3 regions of the Paenibacillus sp. E194 genome follow, and region 3 is predicted to be linked to each of the others. Evidence: riboswitches for the same ligand, from Rfam matches in the RefSeq annotation. Region 3 holds a riboswitch; each other region holds the start of a gene.

Region 1 (7,509 bases), on a different contig from region 3:
ATCGGTTTACGTGCCCCAGGCTCTGCAATCCGCTGTTCCCAAGTCTTTTCGTTATTCGTCAAGCGATCAAGCAAGGTGGCGAACTCCGCTTGGGTAATAACTTCGTTCGGCTTGAATGTGTGTATGCTGTCTTTGCCGCGCATCAGTCCGTGAGCTGCAATGACTTCAATTTCATCCTTTGCCCAATGTGCAGTAAGATCATCGAAGGATCTTGCATGCTCTGCAATCGTGTAGGTGCCGAACTGCGTGATCTGGAAGGAAATATGCTTCTTATCAGCTGCCTTCATTCCGGCCAGTTTATAGCTCCAAGCATTGGTTGTTACGCCTTGAGCTTCTGCGTACACGCCTGCCTTACGAATATCTTTTGTAGCTTCCATCAGCTTCAAGGAGATTTCCAACAGGATATTCTTTGCTTCTTGCGGCCCACGGATCGTGATCATCGGAGACGTAAAGGTCGTCTCGCTATGATGCTTGCTAAAACCTTTGTCCTTATGCTCTGCAAGAGACACCACAAGCTCGAGTCCGCTCGTTCCGATGAGTTCCACAATAGACTTATTCGGAATGGTAATATCGAATTCGGCTGTAGACAGAAGCAAATCCTTGCCTGATTCCTGCAGCAGTTTGGCGGCCGATTTGTCCAGCGTGAAGGAGACTTCATTGTAATCCTTCATGCTTACATCGCTAATATCGGGTTGAACCTGCTTGGCATTTTTGTCCTGCAGCTGTTTTTACACGGTATTCGCATCTATCTTGAACTCCGCATTCACTGCATGCTCCTTCATCGTCTCTGCCAGTAATCCTGCCTTCATCGTCTTACCGGCTGGAATTGTTCCCACAGAAGTCGAAGGTGTAGAACTACTAGAACCTCTAGAGCCTTCAGATGAGGAAGACGAAATAGGCAACTCTGGCTTCGGATTCGGAACAGACGGCTTGATGACATCAACGGTAGACGAGTGAATGTAACCGATTCGGATCCGTTCATTGTTTGCGTTGAACAGATTCGCATTTACAAGATTGAAGGTATATTTCCCTTCTTGGTCGCTCAAGAAAGCGATGGTTGCTATGTCGCCGTCTCCTTCATAAGCGCCTCCGTTGAGATTTACGGAGTAATCCAATTGCTTCTGGCCATTAGGTAAATCGGTTATGTTCTTTGTCGTGATAAGTGGGACATCCGGATAGTTCAACTTTTGATAGGTAGCCATCGTAACGCTTGGCTTTATATCTAAGAGAGTCAAGCGGCTGTCATAAGTAAGACTGAATGAAGCTGAATATACTGCTTCCGACACAGAATATTCGACCTTTACATCGAATGGATCTCCTGTCAGAACCTTAGATTTGCTGAGGCTAGGAGATACAACATCGGGATCGGGCTTTTTATCGTCGACGGAATTCTGCGTGACGAAGTTCTGTGTGTAATATACATTTGAATTCCCCCCGAAGTACACACCCACCCCTAGATGAGAAAAGTCTCCCAAAATATTCGAACGATGTCCTTTCGAGTTCATCCAGTTCCCGTGAACGAAGATGGCACTCGACTGTCCAGCAGCAATGTTTTCCCCTGCCTTTTGGTATACGATTCCGTCCGCCTTCAGCCGATCGAACGGTGATTTGCCGTCCGGATTGTTATGATCGAAGAAGCTTCTCAGCCCCATATCGTCGCTATGCTTGCGAGCAGTTCCCGCAGCCTTTTCATTCCACTTCAATGGCTTCATGCCCTCGCGGACACGCACAGCATTAGCCAAATCGAGGATTTGTTGCTCAAAGCTTGTCTGCAATCGCTTGCTAGGCGTGCCAAAGTACCCCTTGAACGCCAGTTCCACATCCTGGGCAATAAATTGGACAGCCGTCACCGTATTCCCTTGATGGAGATCATAGAACACGGTTGCATACATACCGCCGACCTTGTGCAGGCTATATTGTCCGCTGTTGTCCATATTGTAAATCGTATTGCCTTTCCTAATTTGACTGAGGGAAGATCCGAAGGCTACCTCTACCTCCTGCTTGGTTGAACCGAATCCAATGCTGCCATAAGAATCATTCGCATTCGTATAGAGTGCAACGACCTTGTGATCCTGAACACCAACTTGTAAGTAATGTTTATAATCCTGATTGTAAATATACCACTCGAAGCCATATTCACTTAGATCCTTGCGAACCGGCAGTCCGATTTTTTGGAATAGTTGATCCTCGCTCATTCCTATGGTGATGCCTTGCAGTTGGTCTGCCCCTGCCTGCGGAGCATTGTTCGTTTTCGTGACAGTAATCTTACTACCGACCAGCTTATCCGCTGCATAAAGGGTCGGCTGATAGATAAGTATCCCGGCTAACAGCGCAGCGCTAGCTGTAATCGTCATACGCCGCATTCTTCCTGCTTTAATGTGTTTATGCTGTTCTTGGTACATTGCGTTGTTGGTTGCTGTACAACATGGCCGCATCATTTCATCTCCTATTCTTTTACATTCTGCGATCAAATGAGATGAACAGCGGGGACGTTTTACAATAGCACAAAAAAAGCGCCACCCTAATGGCAGCGCACTAAAAAAAGACGCACGTAATGTCGCAATTAGGGCAACCCGGCTGTCATCGCATTGTGAAATACATTAGACCCGTGGCTTTGCGTCCCCTGCTTTCGCTAGGGTTTGCCATTATCCAAATGTTACAGATTAAATGTCTATAGTAACATGTTAATGAACAGCTTGTATACAACTGTGCCTATAGGTACGCAAAATTCATCAAGTACCACGTCTATCAACCCAGTACGATATTTATGTTAGTCATGCACTTCTTCAATGAAGCTGCCCCATTTTAAAAAAGGATCACGAAAGTGATCGATCTACTATTCTCTCATTCAGGCTACCAGCAGTATCTATGCAGAAAAGACCTCGCAATGGGAATGATCTGCTTGCTCCGGGAATACATATGTGATGTACGAGTTATCGCTCGGCAATTGTCTTTTTCATTGGCTCTCCCAGTCTACAACATTATTTTCATCTAACAGTCGAGACCATATTTCTAAGGCTATTTCCATTGAATTCAGTTAGATTGAAGACAAACTCCCGTGATATACTATACCGCGGGATTCTTTATGTTTTTTGTCTATAGTTCAATACGTAATTATCGGACACCATTAAGATTTCACTTCAATTTTAGTTAGAATCACATTGGCCGCTTCTACTACACCACCAGCATTCTGAAAAGTTTCTGACAGTTTTTGCGCATTTTCCTGATATGTCCGATTCGTCAACACCTCAGATACCGCTGCTGCCACATATTTTGGCTTCTTTCCTTTCAACTTTAAACCTGCACCCAGTTGAGCAACCCGATCAGCCACTAATCCTTGTTCGCTATGTTGCGGAAATAAAACCATTGGAACTCCAAAATACAGGCTTTCATTCGTACTATTCATACCGCAATGGGTAATAAATACATCTGCTGTCTGTAATATCGATATTTGATCTACGACGTTTTTCACTGTGAAATTTATTGGTATGTTGCCAAGAGAAGCAATTTCCGTTTTTTCACCAACTGACATCACAACATCATAGTCCGTATCTGCAAATGCCTGGATAATGTTTTGGTAAAAAGCTTGATTTTGATTCAGTATCGTCCCAAGGGAAATGTAGATTAGTTTTCTATCCCTTTTAATATTCTGTACCGACGGAGACTGCTTGATGGAAGGTCCGACAAAAGCATATCGCTCAGAAAACGTATCCGCCATCGGTTGGAATTCTTTCGTGGTATAGACAATGGTGTCTGTTTCATTATTATTTTGAACAATCGATACAAAATTCTCTATTTCATACCCATGATTCTTTAACAACTGAATTTTTCTGTTCATTCGGGGCAAACCCACGATCATTCTCCATAAATCGATGAAACCACGCTTCATCAGTTTCGCAGTATACTGGTTAAAAGCAAAGGTAGTAGTCGAACAAACATATGGAATTTCTAGTTTTTTAGCAAATAATTTTCCCCAAAAGCATATAGAGTCGGATACAATACAATCCGGCTGAATTTCCCTTAATTCCTTACATACCTTCTCATCCAAAGCGATGGTCGTATCGGCAACCATCTCAATTAATGCTGTAAAATCTTTGCCAACCTTACGATCCATTTCCTTTTGTGATAGCTGGGGCAAGAACTCATCACAAGCAATAAATGCAGCACCAGCACCTTCTATTTTTTCCTGAAACTCTAGAAAGGAATAGTACCAAACTTGATGGCCTCTATTGACTAACTCGGCTACCACCGGAATGGTCGGATTGGTATGACCATGCGCGGGTATCGAAAAAAATACAATTTTGCTCATTCTGATTCATCTACCTCCCGCTCCGCTTTTTGGATCATCTCTACAAATTCCATGAAATGATTACTTTTTAAGAGAGCAATTCCTTTTGTTGCATCTTCTCCCAAGACAATCAGCTTATCACCAGCTTGAATCTGATACATTTCGCGTGCCTGTTTAGGAATGACAATCTGTCCCCGATCTCCTACTTTCACAACACCAAAGAACTGCTTCCCCTTGGGAGCGAGCTGATTCGCCGCTTCTTCACTCATATCACGGGATAATTGATCTAAGGTTACTTGAAAAAGTTCAGCGAGTATCCTGCATTTAAAAATATCGGGCAAGGCCTCCCCGTTTTCCCACTTTGCTACGGTCTGTCGTGATACGTTTACCTTCTCAGCTAATTGTTCCTGACTGAATTTATGCTTTTTACGCAACACACGAATATTCATACCAATCATATTTTTCATCTCCGTATACATTAAATATATAGAAGAACCAAGGTGGAAATCTATCAACAGTTCGCAACAGTTTATGTTAAGAATTGTGGCGAAGTATTCATACACTTCGATTTTGCGGGTCAAATGAACCTAAGGTACAAGCTCGTCCAAGAACGCCTCGTGTCCAATACTCCTGCACTGTAATTCGTCCATATCATATCAAATTAATACAGTAATGAACGGCGGTTTTTGCATATTCTTGACAGGACGAGCCATGATCGTGTATGATTTTCCTCGTAATACCATTTTATGATGATGAGGATTAGAAAGGGGATGGCGGTATTGTCAACTGTTCTTCAACGGAAATTGGCTTAAGACGGGAGAAGTCTGCCCATTTTTAGCTTAACGCCAAATCGAAGAACAGTGGATAAAGAACCGATTCCTTTTTTCATATACAAGTATGCGTTCATGAACTTTGGGTGCAGAACCAAGCGGAACCAACAGACACGGTCTGTTCGTATTGGCCTGCAGCACTAAGGACATATTGAACTACCTATTATGGGCTATTTGTATAGGGCAAGGCGATTCGTTCGCCTTGCCCTTTTTTGCATACACACAAGCAAATACTTTCTTTATGAAGCTGTTCTCTCGCCTGGCGTTGAGCATCATTAACGCACATGCAAAGGAGAGAATGAGATGAGTATGTTATCTGTAGAAGAAGTAACCCATTTTTATGGAGATAAACGAGTATTCCTCGATATTAGCTTCCGCTTGCTTCCGGGGGAGCATGCCGGAATTGTAGGCAGCAACGGTGCGGGCAAGTCAACATTGCTGCGCATTCTGTCCGGTGAGCTATTGCCGGATGCAGGGAAGGTGGAGTGGCTGCCTCATGTGAAGGTAGGTTATTTGCAGCAGCATATTGATCTGCAGCCTGGGATGACCGTGCTCGATTATTTGCGCGGGGCATTTGGCCACCTCTATGCTATGGAACAGAACTTGATGGAGCTGGCACACAAGATGGCCGAAGATGCTGACAATCTGGAGTTGTGGCTTGCCAAGTATGGGGAGCTTCAGCATCGACTGGAGTATTCGGGATTTTATGAGATTGAAGTGAAGCTGGAACAGATCGCAGCTGGCTTAGGGCTGCTTGATATTGGTCTTGATCGAGATGTCGAGAAGTTGAGCGGAGGTCAGCGCACGAAGCTGCTTCTAGGGAGATTGCTCTTGGAAGAGCCTCATGTGCTCCTGCTGGATGAACCGACGAACTATTTGGATGAGGTGCACATTGATTGGCTGAAGGGCTATTTGAAGGGGTATAAGCAAGCCTTCTTGGTCATTTCCCATGACAGTTCTTTCTTAAATGAAATTGCCACGTCGATCTTCCATGTCGAACACCAGAACATTAAGCGTTATGTCGGAAATTATGAGGCATTCCGCAGTGTATACGAGCTTAATAAATTGCAGCAGCACGAAGCGTACAGCAGACAACAGAAGGAAATTTCCAGACTCGAAGATTTTGTCCAGAAAAATAAGATTCGCAAGGCGAAGCAGGCCAAGAGCCGTGAGAAGATGCTTGAACGCATGACGCGGATTGATCGCCCAACTTCTGGTTCGAAGCCGCGATTTTCCTTCCAAGTTCATGTGGAGCCAGAAGGTAGAATTATGAGGGCTGAACAGCTGCAAATCGGCTATGCGAAGCCGCTATGCTTGCCTCTGAATCTGTCGATGAAACGAGGAGAGAAGATTGCGATTGTCGGTCATAATGGGGTTGGCAAGACAACGCTGCTTAAGACGCTGCTTGGGGAATTAACCCCACTGCATGGCAATGTTCGTCAAGGAGAGCGAGTGAAGGTCGCTTATTTTGCCCAGGAGCTGTTCGTATCCGACGAGTCCGCGCTTGATCAATTATGTGCATTCCGTACAGACATGACACATCAGCAGATACGCAAGCTGCTTGCGATGACTGGGTTGACAGAGGAGCATATTCGGCAGCCGCTCAGCTCGCTAAGCGGCGGAGAGCAGGCTAAGGTGCGATTATGCGAATTGATGCTGACGGACAGCAATGTGCTCGTGTTGGATGAACCGACGAATCACTTGGATACTCGGGCGAAGGAGGCCCTTATAGAGGCACTGCGCAGCTACAATGGTTCAGTGCTGCTGGTATCTCATGAGCCTGACTTTTATGCAGATTGGGTTACACAGGTGTGGTCGTTGAAGTAAGGGCCACTCGGTTTGCAGATCGACCATAGTAGGGAGATTGCAGAAAGCTGCAGTCTCCTTCCCTAAAGGGAAGCAAGATAACATTCATACTATTCATATTTATAACTGTGATATAATGTTGGTTAAAATAGGAAGGCGAGGTTATGTGAATGCCACTTGAAACATTTACTGCTTCTGCACATCTGCAAAAGGGAATGGTTGTAAAGGCAAGATCACGGAATTTCGAGATTACGATTGACGAGCCAAAATCGCTAGGCGGTACGGATACGGCAATGAATCCGGTTGAAGTCGTGCTGTGTGCGTTAGGCGCCTGCCAGTCCATCGTGGCAAGAGCGTATGCCCGTAAATTCAATATTGAGCTGGAGGAATTTTGGGTGGAGCTTGAGGGGGATTTGGATACGGATGGTTTCATGAACAAATCCGATGTGCGCCGGGGCTATTCCGAAATTCGCTATAACATCCATGTGAAGAGCAATGCTTCCTATGAGCAGGTCGAACAATTCGTACAGTTCATTGAGCGCACATGCCCGGTTGGGGATACGATTAGTGCATCCCCTGTGTCGC
Region 2 (7,509 bases), on a different contig from region 3:
GTATCCAATTGGCCATTCACTTCGTACACAAGTGGAATGTTGTAGGCCATGCCAACTCCGCCCCGCTGTTGCAGCGCGAACATACGTGTCTGTGCTGGCGCGAGACGATAATGCTCCTTCTTCTCGGCTGGCGTTATCGATTCGTATTTTTCTTGCGCTCCTCCGTCGATAATTGCAGCAAGCTTGCCGACATACGGATTCGAGAACAATTCCTTGAAGGACAACGAGATATGGAAGTCAGCTGCGATGCGTGCTTGCAGCTGTGCCAACTTCAACGAATGCCCTCCAATCTCGAAGAAGTGATCCGCTGTGCCAATTGGAGAGATGCCAAGCAGTTCCTCCCAGATCGCGGCAAGCTTCTTCTCTGTATCCGTTACTGGAGCTTGATATTCGGTAGATATGCGCTCCTGCTTCTCCGGCTGAGGCAGCTTGGCCCGATCAATCTTCCCGTTAATCGTAAGCGGCATGCGCTCCAAGAACATGAAGTATGCCGGCACCATGAACTCTGGCAAATGCGAAGACAGGTACTCGCGCATTGCGCTCGCTGTCATTCCTTCTTCCGCTACTATATAAGCACAAAGGGCCTTCTGGCCAGGCGATTCTTCAAAAGCTACAACCAGCGCTTCCGTTACTTGCTCGTGCGCATGAATCTGCGCTTCAATCTCACCGAGCTCCATGCGATAGCCGCGAATCTTCACTTGATGATCCTTGCGTCCGACGAATTCCAAGTTGCCGTCTGGCAGCATGCGCACAAGGTCACCTGTTTTATAGATTCGTTCGCCAGCTACGAATGGACTATCCGCGAACTTCTCACGTGTCATCTCATCCTTATTTAAGTAGCCGCGTGCTACGCCTTCACCACCGACCCACAGCTCTCCTACAGCCCCAATCGGCTGCAGCATGCCGTAATCATTTACAACATAAGCGGTTGAGTTCGTAATTGGCGTACCGATAGGAATTGTTCCGTCTCCCTCTTCCTTCATCAGATAAGAAGTAGAGAAGGTTGTATTTTCAGTAGGCCCATAAATATTCGAAATCTCAATCGGTGCACAGTCCTTAGCCGCTCGATAGAAGTGCTTGGGCGACATCAGCTCTCCACCGACGAGCAATTGGCGAAGCGGCGCAAATATGCGCGGATTGCGATCAACCAATTGAATGAACAGCGCTGTCGTCAAGAACATAATCGTTACCTGATGGCGGACGAGCGCTTGCTCCAGCTGCTCAGCGTCCAGTATCGTCGTCTTGTCGATGAGCACGAGCCCTAAGCCATTCAACAAGGAGCCCCAGATTTCAAAGGTTGAGGCATCGAAGACAAGCGATCCCGTCTGCAAAATACGGTCGCCTTCGCCAAACTTCACATAATTCGTGCGCTTTACTAGGCGAATGACATTGCGATGAGTCACCATGACACCCTTAGGTCTTCCTGTCGAACCGGACGTGTAAATGATATATATAAGATCTTCTGGCTGATTCACAGATACCAGATTATCGCTAGATTCATCAGCAAGGCTCGGGTCATCCATATGAACCTGCTCGATGGTATTTGGCAACTCGATATCTGACGAACTGCTTGTCAGTACCAGCTTCGTACGACTGTCTTCCAGGACATATTGAATGCGATCCTGAGGGTGATCGGGATCAAGTGGAACATAAGCTCCTCCCGCCTTGAGAATCGCTAAGATACCAACAACCATCTCTGCACTGCGCTCTGCCATAATACCAACAGACTGTTCACGATCGATGCCAAGCTTCCGCAGCCTGCGCGCCAATTGATTCGCACGAGCATTCAACTCGCAATAGGTCAACTCGCGATCATCTTCGATGACAGCTACTCGATCCGGGTTCAGCTGAGCCTGTTCCTCGAACAGCGCCTGAACCGTGAATGTATGAGGATATTCAGCTCGTGTCTGATTCATCCCCTCAATTAACTGGAGCTTATCCTGCTCTGTCAGCATTTCCAGTTCGCCAATACGCTTCTGAGGATGCTTCACAGCTTCATCCAGCAGCTGCAAGAAGTACTCCCCCAGCTTCTCTACCGTCGATAACTGGAACTGATTTTCCTTGTAATACATCGTGAACATCGGTAATGCGCCCGTTCCAGCTGCATGCTGAATGCAGCTGTGCAGGTCACAGTCCTGCGCTCCCTCTGGAAGCATGGGCCGAACATCTTCTCCGTACCAGCAATACGTTGCCACATCACTGTCAGAAGCTATTTCAGAGCAAGTCAGGTTACGTCCTTCTGCGCAAGCCGACAAGCTGTTATGAATGCTCATAATTCCTTGCAAGGTTACGTCGTCCTGACTGACTACTGTATGGTTGCCATTGCCGTGTCCCGCTTGAACGGCATGAAGAGTTACTTGCTGCGAGTTGTAGAACCGGGACAACAGCGTTGCCCACGCACTGAACATGACGGATTCCAACTTGACCGAATGCTCGGCCGAATGCTTCTTCAGAAGACGCATTGTCTCCTCAGGCAGCTCGATAGAATGTACGTCATAGCCTGCCAATCGTTCTACTGTCAATTCCATGAAAGCCAATTCTCGTCCTCTCCTTTATACGATCCAACCCATTTCGTAAACCTATGAGTCAACTGCTCCCATGTGATGTACTCTATTTGCTTGGCAAATTCCATATGCTGTGCGCACACAGTCATACTATAGCCTGTTACAGGAACGACATATTGCTTTACATAATTATGATCAACATTCCATAATTGATTATGTTGTATAGGTACAGCTGTCTCCTGCACAATCTCGAATGTGCTGGGAGGCAGGCTGAGACCCGTTCCTAATGCCTTCAGAACACTTTCCTTAGCCGTCCATATGTAAAAAAACAATTCCTGACGCGCACGACTGTCGTTCGTATTTGCAAGCAATTCCAACTCACGCGGCGAGCATATCAGCCTAGCCACGTCCATGTTCCATTCTCCTGCTTGCTCTATATCAATCCCGATTGGCGCTTCATCCAATGCCACTGCTATGAACGCACCGGCGTGAGAGATGTTGAAAAATACCGGATCACCCTCCACATATGGCTTGCCGAAGGGATGAGTGTGAATAACAAGTTCGTTATTCGAACATTTCAAGGTTTGGCATAGCAGCATGCGGGCCAATATGTCAGCCGCAACCGTGCAATAAAGGTCTTCACGGTTCCGAAGTCTATCTAACCTTTTGTATTTTTCAGGTGTAACGAACGGGATAAATCGATCCATCAATGAATCTATGTCTTCGTAGGAAGTACACTCGTCCCATTTTAGCAACACAATTTCCATCATTTACCCCAGCTTCTGTGCGCAAAAAAAAGGCCATTTAGAATAGCCTTGTCACCAAATAACCGTTGTGTGGCTACCGCAACATAAATGGCAACCCGGCCGCCGTAATCCATGAAGATGTTAGGCCCGAGGTTTTGCGTCCTCATCTTTCGAAGAGTTTGCCTTTAAATCCTGATGTTGTTCTTCTTGATGTATCCATTGCGTGTCGCAGATCGATTATCAGGCAAGAATGTCATAGCAATGTTACGCACTAGTTCTTGTGACATGTATCGCGTGAATAGGTCTAAAGTACATATTACATATTAGCATGTTGGAAGGTCGCTTCCCCTATCCAACTCAAGACCCATATTTTATATCGGTTGCTCGAATGAAAAGATTAATACTTTTTCATAACACTTTTCAATTTTTCGACACGAAAAATCATTTTTTGTCATTTTATAGTCATTTTCAAGGTTGTTTCACCCTATTTCCGACAAAAACACCCCTATTCTCTCTATCCTTGCTCCCATAAATTCGTGCAATTCCCTCCAACTGCTCGACACATTTGTCGATTTCTTTATAGAGCCACTACTGCTTATCCCCCTCTCCCCTACCAATTACCTAATAGACAGCGCTGTAGTCATTTCTTACTCATTACACAACTTCCTCCACTCTTGGTGATACATAAAAAGCCTCGGAAATCATTCCGAGGCTCTTATTGAATGTCATCTATTTATCTTCTCTATTCCACATCATGAGGATTAATATCCGTCACCAACTGTCATTTCGTTGGATGCAGTGGACAGCGCATTCACCGTTGCACTTCGTCCATCTGCTATGGACATCACGAATACTTTATAGGCAACGCCTGTGCGAATCGGATTGCCATATGCATCATTATCGGACAGCGAGAATATGGTTGAACCATCGCCTGATACACTAACCAATTTATAATTACTTCCTGCCACACGATTTGCCTGATCCAGGTTGAATGAACCCGCTGAACCGGAAGGAACGGCCATCACTGCGTAATAGGCAATTCCGTTGTCGCTGCCTGGCTTCGTGAAGTAAGCCTTGAAATCATTCACGCCTTCTCTCGATGCAAACACGTTCGTAGGTGCCTGAACAGATTGATTTACCAAGGAAAATTCACCAGAAGGTGAAGACAAAGCATTCGAGGAGCCGCTTCTATCATCAGCTACCGTAAGCACGAATACCCGGTAAGCAACACCTTTTTGAATGTCGTTGCCTTGAACATCCCGCAAGCCGGTTGTTAGCGATTGTCTTACATAGCCACTCTGATTCCCAACCCGAATGTAGCTGGATGATCTCACCTGTCCCGCACTATTTGCGTCGAATGCATAGGACTGGTCTGCACGGACGACCATAATACGGTATTCATTTACGTACGAATTACTGGATGGTGCATTAAAACCTACTTCAATGTCGCTGGCATTACCGTTTTTGCCAATAATCTTCGCTTCTACATTCGTCACAACATCAACCGAGGCATTGCCTTTAAGCGTCACCTCTGGAGATGGAGCAGACAACGCATTGTTCGCTTGGCTATTGGAGCTTACAGACAGAACAAATACCCGGTAGCTATTGCCGTTGCGAATTGGTGCTCCATCTACATCTCTTGCATCCGCATCGAATACATGTGACAAACTGCTGCCACTCCGATACACGACAGCTGAGTTCCAATTATTAACTCGATTGGCCTCTGTTAGATTAAAACGGCTTGCATTGGAAGACTTCACGACCATGACGCGATAATGGTTCACATTCGATTCATCTGCGGCACGGTTGAATGTTACCCCCAGGTTCCGTCCATCATTGTAGTTGCCGCCCATACTGCTTGCCGATACGTTGGTTGCAGGGTATACCGTCGAATTGTTCGACAACGTAATCGTATCGGAAGAGCTGGACAGAGAGTTCACATAGCTGCCGCGTCCGACAGACAGCACATATACTTGGTAGCTGGTTCCGTTACGGATCAGATCGCCATCTACGTCTCTCGCAGTAGAGCTCAGCTTAAGGCTGACGTCTCTGCCATTCGTGTTCATCGACGTGTAGTTATAGCTGGACACGTTGTTCGCTTCGGATACATCAAAGCGGTACGATCTGCTCGTCTTCACAACCATAATCCGATACTGGCTAATATTCGATTCATCCGATGCCCGGTTGAAGGTAACCATCATGTCGCGGCCGTCATTATAATCTCCGACATCGCTTACTCTTACATTGGAAGCACTGTACACCGTTGAGTTATTCGAAATATTGATGGAGTCAGATGCGCCCGACAATGCATTGTAATCAGAGTTGCTATTCGATACCGACATGACGAACAGGCGGTATGTTTCCCCTCTGCGGATTAGTGAGCCATTCACATCACGCATATTAGATGGCAATGTTGAAGTAATGCTATAGCCATTCTTCGAGACATCATAATAATTGCTAGATGAAACCCGGTTAGCTTCATTCAAATCAAAGCGATAAGCATCCGAATATTTCACAGCAAAAATCCGGTAGTAGCTTACGCGCGATTCATCGGAAGAGCGATTAAAGCTGATCTGAATATCGCGTCCATCTCCATAATTGCCCACTTGGCTAACCTTCGTAATCACTGGAACACCAGCTGATTGCCCAAGCGTGATCGAAGATGAGCCGGAGGATAGCTTATTAGCATACGAGCTCGTATTGCTGACAGCTACGACAAATACCGTATAAGGTACGCCATTGCGAATTAAGTCACCCGCTGTATCTCTAGTTGTCGAACTCAAGGTTGTCGTCAACGTCGAGTTGCTGGACTTCGAAACGGTCGTATAATTATTGCTGGATACGCGGTCTGCTTCATAAGCATCGAAACGAGATGCATCCTTCGTTTTGACGACCATGATCCGATAGTCTTTAATTTGGTTGTCGCTAGAAGGACGAGTGAAGCTGACCTGCATATCGCGGCCATCGTTATAATTCGCCACATTGCGCACTTGCACATTCGTTGCCGCCGCAACCGCATTGTCGCCTAACGTAAAGGTTGAAGATGGGTTCGAGAGCACCTGTTGGCTGCTCGATCTGCCCACTGACAATACATAAGCTTCATACTTCACATTCGTGCGGATGTAGTCTCCGTCTACGTCACGAGCGCGAGAATCCAATTTGACTGCAGGATCGTCACTATTTTTATTCACGACTGTATAGTTGTTAGAAGATACGGAGCGCGCCTTGTTCAAATTAAAGGAGTTCGAAGCTTTGACAATCATGACGCGATAATGGTCAAGATTGCGTTCATTCTGCTCCTTGGAGAAGCTGACACGAATATCGCTGGCATCTCCAGATTGGCCTGAGATCTGTGTTGTCACATAATTAACGCCTCTAAGATCGCCAGAGTAGTCGGGCTCATCTGGGTATGTCGGACGATCCGGATATGTTGGTGTGTTGCCGGAAGTTACACGCACGACTTTTGCTTTATTGTCATAGTTGATTGTTGCGCCCAACGATTCACTAACGAAGCGTACAGGAACCATCGTTCTGCCCTTCATTGTATTGGCTGGAACATCCATATAGACAGTTTTGCCATTGACCGTTGCCGCTGAGGAGCCTAGTTTCAGAATTACTGAGGTGCTCCCTTTGTAAGCTGTTACCTTCTTCGTTTTGTAATCGTAGCTTACACTGGCGCCAAGCGACTGGAAAATAACTGCCATCGGCAACAGCACACGACCCTGCGTGTATACCGGTGGCTGATCGGTACTAATTTTGCTTCCGTTCACATATACGGTGTAAGTTGCAGGCGCTGCTTGCACAGCTCCGGGCGTTACCATAGTAAAGCCCAGTGCCACAGCAACAAAACCTGATACTAGTTTCTTCACTTTTTTCATCCTCCTAAGTTGCAATCATATCCAAGTCTAAAATTACCACCTGCAACTTAGATGCATCAAACAAGGAAAATGTTTCATACTCCTTTATAAATTTTTAAAATTGTGACAAAACTGTGACAGATCATCATTCACAGATTCCACATCAATGAAAAAAGCCGTTGGAACAACGGCTAATTATGGCCTTGTTCCAACGGCTTAATTACTTTGCTCAATCATGCGCATTACTATTACTTCGGATCATCTACCCATTCCTTGCTATGATCAGCGAATCGCTGCAGCTCGCCAACGAATAAGCCTGCATGATACCCGTCGCACACCGCATGATGCAGCTGCAAGGATACGGGCAGCAGGACTCGACCCGTTTGCTCGAAATACTTTCCA
Region 3 (7,509 bases):
TGCCATCTGGATAACCCTTAATCCAGCCTTTGTTTGCTGCCGATACAATGTATTTCTCTGCCCAATGACCGCTGATATCGGAGAACAGTGTATTCGTCTGCTCATTCAGCTTATCGAATCTGGAAGCAATTGCGGCGAACTCTGCTCTCGTAATCGGTTTTTCTGGCAGGAAAGTGCCATCTGGGTATCCAGTGATAATCCCTGCATTTTCCATCGTGGAGATGTGTCTGTTCGACCAGCGCTTTTCGGCTACATCTTTGTAAGAGTTGGTACCCTTCAAGAAGTTGGCCCGTGTGGTATTCTCCATTAAGCGATAGAAGATAGCAGCCACTTCTTCGCGGCTGATCAGGTTTTTCGGCTTGATTTCCCCATCCGGATATCCATTGATGTAATTGTAATGATATTGCGTTTCTAACTTCGGCACCGGTGGCAATGGTGGAACTGGTGGTAATGGCTTGGAGCTTGGATAATAGGAACTACTGCCGCCACTGCTGCTGCCTCCGCCACTTGAGTTTTGCGTGTAATAGAAGATGAACTCCTGCCCTTCCTTATCGGTGAAGGTGTAAGTGTCAGTGGATTTCACAGGAGTGTACCCCGATATGGAAATTGCCGTAAGTTCTACCTTCTCCCCGGCTTTGCCGCTCTTCGTCGTTGGATTTACGAGCTGCTTGCCTGTTCCTTGCTCCACATATTTAATCGTTACTTGCTGATCTGGCTGGGTGATTGGATTCTTGATGTAGAGGATCGTGAACGTCTGTGAAGCATCTGCAGTGAAGACATAGTCGTAAGTAGACTGCTCTGGATTGTATACAGCGTCTGCCACTGTGATCGGTGTTGGCTTCAGTGTGATGTGCTCTCCAGCTTTGCCTTTCAACGAAGTTGGTTCTGCTACTGGTGCAAGAGTCTCCTTATCCAGATGCAGTACCGTCAGCAGCAATGCCTCTACAGGATCGCCCTTTTTGTAGTAAATCGTGTACTGTTGTTCTGGAGTTCCGACAATCGTAATGTCATGGTTGAATTTTAAAGGCTGATACACAGCGTCTGCTACGGAGATTGGCTCTGCTGTTACATGAACAGCTTCGCCAGACTTGCCGCTGACCGTAGTAGGTTCCTGCAGCACTGCGTCCGTGCCTTCTTCAAGGTGATGAACAGTTACGAAATAGGTTGGCAGCTCTTTCTTGCTGTAGAAGAACGTATAGGATTGTTCAGCTTGCTCAGTGACTGTGTATTCATGCTGGTAGGGGTCTGGCACGTAGATTACACCATCAACTGTAATATCTTCTGCTCTCAGTGTGATGGTTGCCCCAACCTTGCCGCTCGTCGAAGTAGATTCCTTCAGAACCGCGCCAGTAGCTGCATCCTTATAGTGGACGTGCACGGTGCGTTCTTGAGGAGTAACGTCCTTCTTGGTGTAGGTGAAGGTATAGGATTGTTCCTCTTGGTCTGTAATGGTGTATTCATGCTGATAGGAGTCAGGAACGTAAACTACACCATTAATCGTAATATCTTCTGCTTTCAGTGTGACCGTTTCTCCGACCTTGCCGCTCGTCGAAGTAGATTCCTTCAGAACCGCACCAGTAGCTGCCTCTTTATAGTGGACGTGAACCGTACGTTCTACAGGGGCATTCTTGGTGTAGAAGAAGGTATGCTCTTGGTTAGCCTCAGCCGTGAACGTGTATTTGATTTCTGGATTGACTGGAGTGTAGCCGGTGACTTCTAGTGCAGTCAGTGTTACTGATTCTCCAGTTTTTCCGTTTTTCGAAGAATCTTTTGCGATAGGAAGCTTGGTGTCTTGGTCAATGTAGTGGATGGTTACTTTTTGTGGATTCGCGATGTAGAAGAATTTGTACGTGTCGTTTTTATCTGTGAATGTATAAAGCTCTCTTTCAACCTCAGGCGTATAGCCAGGAATCTTTTTGGCTTCCAACCCAAGCTTCGTACCGGTAGGCCGGTTATAAGTTTCTGAATCTGCGAGTGTTTCTTTGGTCTCTTTACTCAAATACTCCACTGTCAGCGTCTGTTGGCTTGGCGTATACCAGAATGTGTATACATTGTCCTCGGCCTTGAACGTGTAGCTGTCTTCAGTCTTGTCAGCTGTAAAGCCTGGAATGCTCAGAGCCTTCAACGTAATCGTCTGGCCCGTGACACCTTGTGCAGATGTTCGGTCAGCGATTTCTCTGTTTGTAAGACTGCTGACATGTTTGATGATTACTTTTTGAGCGTTCGCTTTGTAGAAGAAGGTAACCACGTTGTCCGCAGCTTTGACGGTATAGGTTACTTCCGCCTTCTCAGGCGTGTAGCCCGGGATGTCGAGTGCCTTCAACGTAATCGTCTGACCGTTGGTGCCGGAGATCGAAGTATCGTCGTCAGCGATGGATTTGCCGGAATCCTTATCTACATACTTAATCGTTAGCTTTTGTGGAGCTAGCATATATCCGAACCATACCGTTTTGTTAGGTTCCTGCAGTGTTAACGTTTCTTCTGTAGGGTCAGTACCCCTTTTCAATACATAGTTATCAAGCTTGGGAGCAGGAACCTTATATTTCGGCCCTATGTCCAGCGCATCCTTACCGTTGATGGTGAAAGATCCGCTGTACAACTGCTCTGCAAGATCCACACGTTCGACAACCTTGCCGTCTGCGTTAATAGGCTCGCCTTGGTCATTTACCTTGTAGCCTTTCACAAGAATGGAGCCTTTGCCGAAGCTGACTTGCGGCACTTCAAAATCTTTTGTTGTACGTTGTCTATTCACATCTGTGTATTCCATGGTGGTTCGTCCGTTTGTCGGGTAATTGACATCGGCACTTGGATTTTTGGAAGAGTCCATTTTGATGGTATATGTTAGGGTTGCCGGACTTCCCTCTACAATGTTGCCAACGTCCCATACAAACGTTTCCGAAGCTGCATCCCATTTCACCGTGCCTTGAGATGCTGTATAGTCTTGCTTTTCAACAGGTGCATTACCCTTGAAATTAAGGTTAAACATTTCACCCATCGGATCCTTGACTATAGCATTTTCAGCCGCGTAGGAAATTTTCCCTGCCAGTTCAGAGAAAACCTTCTCCAGCTCTGCGCTGTCAGATGGGTAATAGTTGTTTGCTGAAGCGCTGTTCTTTAATACATATACAGCGTTAGCATCACTGCCAACCTCGAGCCCGATCGAATAAATGGTGATTCCTGCATCCTTGGATGTCTTGGCTTGAGATATCGTAGGAATTCCATTGTCCTTAACCGTATAGTTAGCTATCTTGTATCGATCCCCGAACAAGCCAGAGGATAATTCATAGCTGTTGCCGGAACCGATAGTCTTGGTGTAGTCAAAGTTGGAAAGTACAAAGTCATACTTGTTGTTGGGCCATGAATAAGGAGCGGCCTTTTTTGCAGGAGAACTGAACGTTGGCGCACCGTCGCTAAGCAGCACAATAAATTTATTTTTAGCTGAACTCTTTGTAGCTAGTAACTGATGTGCTGTGTTGAGAGCGCCTTGTATGTTTGTCCCTCCGGAAGCCGAGATACCCTTAATATTGTTCAGGAGCTGCTGTTTATCATTCTGACCAAGAAATCCGGATGATGTGTCCTCTGCGCTGGTGCTAAACGTGACAAGAGCAATTCTTGTTTTGACGTTGGACAAAAGCAGTGTGTTTACAAATTTCTCCGCTGCTTTTTTGGCATTGTCTAACCGTTTGTAGTTCTTCATACTGTCTGACTTGTCTAAGACAAGTACGACATCGGTGTCACCGGCTTCAACGTTCTTTCCTTCGGCGGTCAGAGTAATCTGCCACTCTCCTGGCGTCCCGGTTGGCTTCGCTGTCTTGCTTAATTTTACAGCCCCAGGCTCTGGCCAAATCGGATCACGTCCAGCTGCCTCAGCGCTTTGCAGTGCATTCGGTATCAATCCGAAGAACACGGCAAATACGCACAGCCATGTTACGGCCAACTTTATTCTACGTTTCATTCAATTCGCCACCTCATTTTTTCATTTTATTCCTCCCCTACCGAAGTGAGTCCATGCCTCCTCATTCTTATTTATATAGCTCAACGGAAAGTTAATTCCGCCAGAACTTCACATAAATAAAAAAAGTCCAGCTGCAATTAACAGAATTGTTAGTTGCAGCCGGACTATCATAGGTCGTAGAACCGTTAGACTCCGAAGCTTTGCGGCCTAATCTTTCGATTAGTGTGCCCTATGCGATTGATCAATCATAACACTTCTTATTCAAGCGAAGATGACTGTAATCATAGGCATAGGGAACTATCAAGCTCAATATAGGTTACGAGGAACAATTTGTCAATGATAAGAAAATACTAGTTTGTATACATACTACAAGTATTAACCTACTAGAGTTGATTCATACCTGATAATCCATCTATATGCCTCCAACTTTATAACTATTCATTGCTATCAGATGGAAATAACGGATTGAATCACTCCAATGCCCGTACGATAATGAGTAGAGGCAGATAATCTAGCAATCGGCTTCAGGAATACCACGGTGTGCCGAGTGAGACTGAATGAAGAGCAAATAGAGCTTAAGATTTTTGTAAGGATTGAGTAAGGAATTAGAGAGGAATGCCTCATACAATAAAGTCATCGGGAAGCACGCATTGAGCGGGAGGAGATACTGGCATGACGTATTTATTACGTACACATCATCTGACGAAGACGTTCCAAGACAAAGAGGTCGTCTCGAATGTGAATATGAACATCCGTCAAGGAGAGATATATGGATTTTTGGGTCCAAATGGAGCCGGTAAGACAACAATTATGAAAATGATTACGAACTTAATTAAGCCTACAATGGGTCAAATTGAAGTATTCGGGGAAGCGCTAGCCCCTGAGTCGTATCATCTGCTGGCTCGGATGGGGACAATTATCGAATACCCTGTATTTTATGACAAGCTGTCGGCACGAGAGAATATGGAGCTGCACTGCGAGTACATGGGATATCACAACATGAAGGCCATAGATGAGGCATTGGAGCTGGTGAAGCTCAATCATGTAGGCAATAAAGCAGTCAAGGATTTCTCGCTAGGAATGAAGCAGCGGCTAGGTATCGCCAGAGCGATCGCAACGAAGCCGGAGCTGCTTCTGTTGGATGAACCTATTAATGGGCTGGATCCGATAGGGATTAAGGAAATACGCGATTTGCTTCTCATGCTGAGCAGACAATATGGTACAACGATATTGATATCAAGTCATCTACTTGGCGAAATTGAGCTTGTCGCAGATACGATTGGTGTCATTAATAATGGTCGATTAATTGCAGAAGTCTCTATGGATGAGGTTCGTATGAAAAATAGCGAATATATTGAGATTGTGACGAAGGATTGCACGCGAGCTGCGTTCCTGCTCGAGGATAAACTAGGTATACACAATATACGAGTCATGGACGAGCGCATGATTCGAGTATATGATCCGAATATCCAGCAGGGAGTGCTGACTAAGGAACTGGTCATGAACGATATCTTAATCGAATCGATCCATAAGAAAAACAGCTCCCTAGAGGAATACTTCTTATCTTTGTTGGATGGGGGCGATCATGTTGCGTAATTTGATAGGTTTGGAGCTTCGCAAGCATCACATAGGAGGGTATATTCGAAATGCAATTATTGCAAATATTGTCGCGATCGCCATCTTATTCTTAATGTTATACAGTCCTAACATGATGGAAGAAGTTGTTTTCGCGGATTATACTTCCCTTTTTGTGGGTGTGGATTCATTTGTACGAATGATATTTATCGTTTTTGCAGCAGTATTGATATCTCGGTTCATTATTGATGAATATAAATCAAAGACAATAAACATCCTATTTATGTATCCAATAAGTCGGAAAAAGATCCTCCTAAGCAAGTTGGCCATTATCGCCATTTTCACATTTAGCAATATTGTTGTGTCTGAAATTGTGCTCAACGCGATCTTGTTGACAGCAAATACAATTGTGCCCATTATACAAGAGCCCCTGACTTTGTCGATAATTGGGGGAGGGGCCTTGAAGTTGATCATGAATGCAATGGCTGCAAGCATTATGAGCCTCATTCCGCTATATTTCGGCATGAAGAAATATTCGACTCCGACTACGATCATGTCTTCCTTGCTCATTGTTTCTATCGTGTGCTCGAATAATGGGGGAGTATCGCTGAATTCAATTATTATCATTCCGATTATTCTGGCATTGATTGGTGCATTCGTAACGTTTATGACGATTAAGAAGGTTGATCATGTAGATGTAGGCAACTAAAATTGAGCTTCAATACATTGTCCGAGCCTCAGGGAGGGGCTTGGACAACGGAAATATAAACAAATTAAAAAACAGGAATTGCTATTTGGGTAACCATGTGGTAAGATGACTATATTCAAATTTGACCTGATTCACATATTGCAGAGGGTTATTTTGAAGGTAGAATAACCTTGTCCAATATGTGAATTTTATTTATTTATGTAAATAAGAGGTCATGTAAATTTTAGGAGGTATTTGTTCATGCAAACAGGTACAGTTAAATGGTTCAACGCAGAAAAAGGTTTCGGTTTTATCGAAGTTGAAGGCGGCAACGATGTATTCGTACATTTCTCCGCAATCACTGGCGACGGCTTCAAAACGTTGGACGAAGGCCAACGCGTTGAGTTCAACGTAGTTGAAGGCAACCGTGGACCACAAGCTGAGAACGTTGTAAAGCTGTAAGACACACGTAATCTCAATGCCCCAGACCTAGGTTTGGGGCATTTATTAATTTATGCGGAAGAGATGCCGTATGAATAGCAAAGAGCCGCCCTCTGGGGCGGCTCTTTGTGTTTCCGCTTCGTTTTTGTTCTGTTCGCAGCCACGCCATTTATTTGTCGATCTTTTTTGTTGGGGGAGGCAGTATAGCGGGGATGAAGTATGTTATGCTATTGTTCGAAGCGAGCTTATGGCAGCTTCCATCTCGTATGACAATGGCAATCATTTTGGGCCATTTCGGACAGATAAATATAGAGGCTGGTGGATACGTACAACATGGAACTATCCGAGATAACTTCTTATTTTACCGAAGAGCATTTGAAGGCGCTGTTGGAGCAATTCCGTTCCTTCGGGCCGCTGCCGGGCATATTACTGACGTTCATGAAGTCCTTTATTCCGCCGCTGCCTACCCTCGTTATTGTAGGTGTAAATGCTGCAGTATATGGGTTGTGGCTCGGATTTCTCTATTCATGGATTGGAATCGTGAGCGGCTGCATGCTGACGTTCCTCATTGTGCGCAAGGCAGCAGGCCACCCGTTGCTCGCTCGCTGGGCTGAGAAGCCGAAGGTGAAGAAGAGCATGCTGTGGGTGCGTCATAATGCATTCAGTTATGTCTTCTTGCTTAGTATTTTCCCAGTAGGTCCTTTCGTCCTTATTAATATGGTCGCGGCTGTTGCTCGCATGCGCATCCGCTCCTTCTTCATCGCTATTCTCTTTGGTAAGGCGCTTATGGTGTTCTCCGTATCCTATATTGGCCACGATATACAACGATTTATTGATCATCCGCTGCAAC

What was found. A riboswitch is a leader RNA that binds a small molecule or an ion and turns the genes downstream of it on or off. The one in region 3 is predicted to bind cyclic di-GMP.
Region 1: it holds a riboswitch for cyclic di-GMP, as region 3 does, so the genes downstream of both, AZ66_RS30510 (CAP-associated domain-containing protein) here and AZ66_RS29565 (MucBP domain-containing protein) in region 3, are expected to answer to the same signal.
Region 2: it holds a riboswitch for cyclic di-GMP, as region 3 does, so the genes downstream of both, AZ66_RS01405 (4'-phosphopantetheinyl transferase family protein) here and AZ66_RS29565 (MucBP domain-containing protein) in region 3, are expected to answer to the same signal.

What each region holds. Positions count from the first base shown of each region.
Region 1 covers NZ_JMDX01000053.1:7,170-14,678, reverse strand. The annotation lists gene AZ66_RS09855 (S-layer homology domain-containing protein) at 1-671, opposite strand, end outside; gene AZ66_RS30510 (CAP-associated domain-containing protein) at 729-2,354, opposite strand; cyclic di-GMP riboswitch class I at 2,565-2,654, opposite strand; gene AZ66_RS09845 (macrolide family glycosyltransferase) at 3,128-4,309, opposite strand; gene AZ66_RS09840 (helix-turn-helix transcriptional regulator) at 4,306-4,746, opposite strand; gene AZ66_RS09835 (ABC-F family ATP-binding cassette domain-containing protein) at 5,422-6,945, shown strand; partial or broken gene AZ66_RS09830 (OsmC family protein) at 7,095-7,509, shown strand, end outside.
Region 2 covers NZ_JMDX01000005.1:27,188-34,696, forward strand. The annotation lists gene AZ66_RS01400 (non-ribosomal peptide synthetase) at 1-2,528, opposite strand, end outside; gene AZ66_RS01405 (4'-phosphopantetheinyl transferase family protein) at 2,519-3,274, opposite strand; cyclic di-GMP riboswitch class I at 3,358-3,444, opposite strand; gene AZ66_RS01410 (copper amine oxidase N-terminal domain-containing protein) at 4,012-7,119, opposite strand; gene catA (type A chloramphenicol O-acetyltransferase) at 7,356-7,509, opposite strand, start outside.
Region 3 covers NZ_JMDX01000004.1:2,746-10,254, reverse strand. The annotation lists gene AZ66_RS29565 (MucBP domain-containing protein) at 1-3,955, opposite strand, end outside; cyclic di-GMP riboswitch class I at 4,107-4,194, opposite strand; gene AZ66_RS01060 (ABC transporter ATP-binding protein) at 4,628-5,551, shown strand; gene AZ66_RS01055 (ABC transporter permease) at 5,529-6,239, shown strand; gene AZ66_RS01050 (cold-shock protein) at 6,480-6,680, shown strand; gene AZ66_RS01045 (TVP38/TMEM64 family protein) at 6,993-7,509, shown strand, end outside.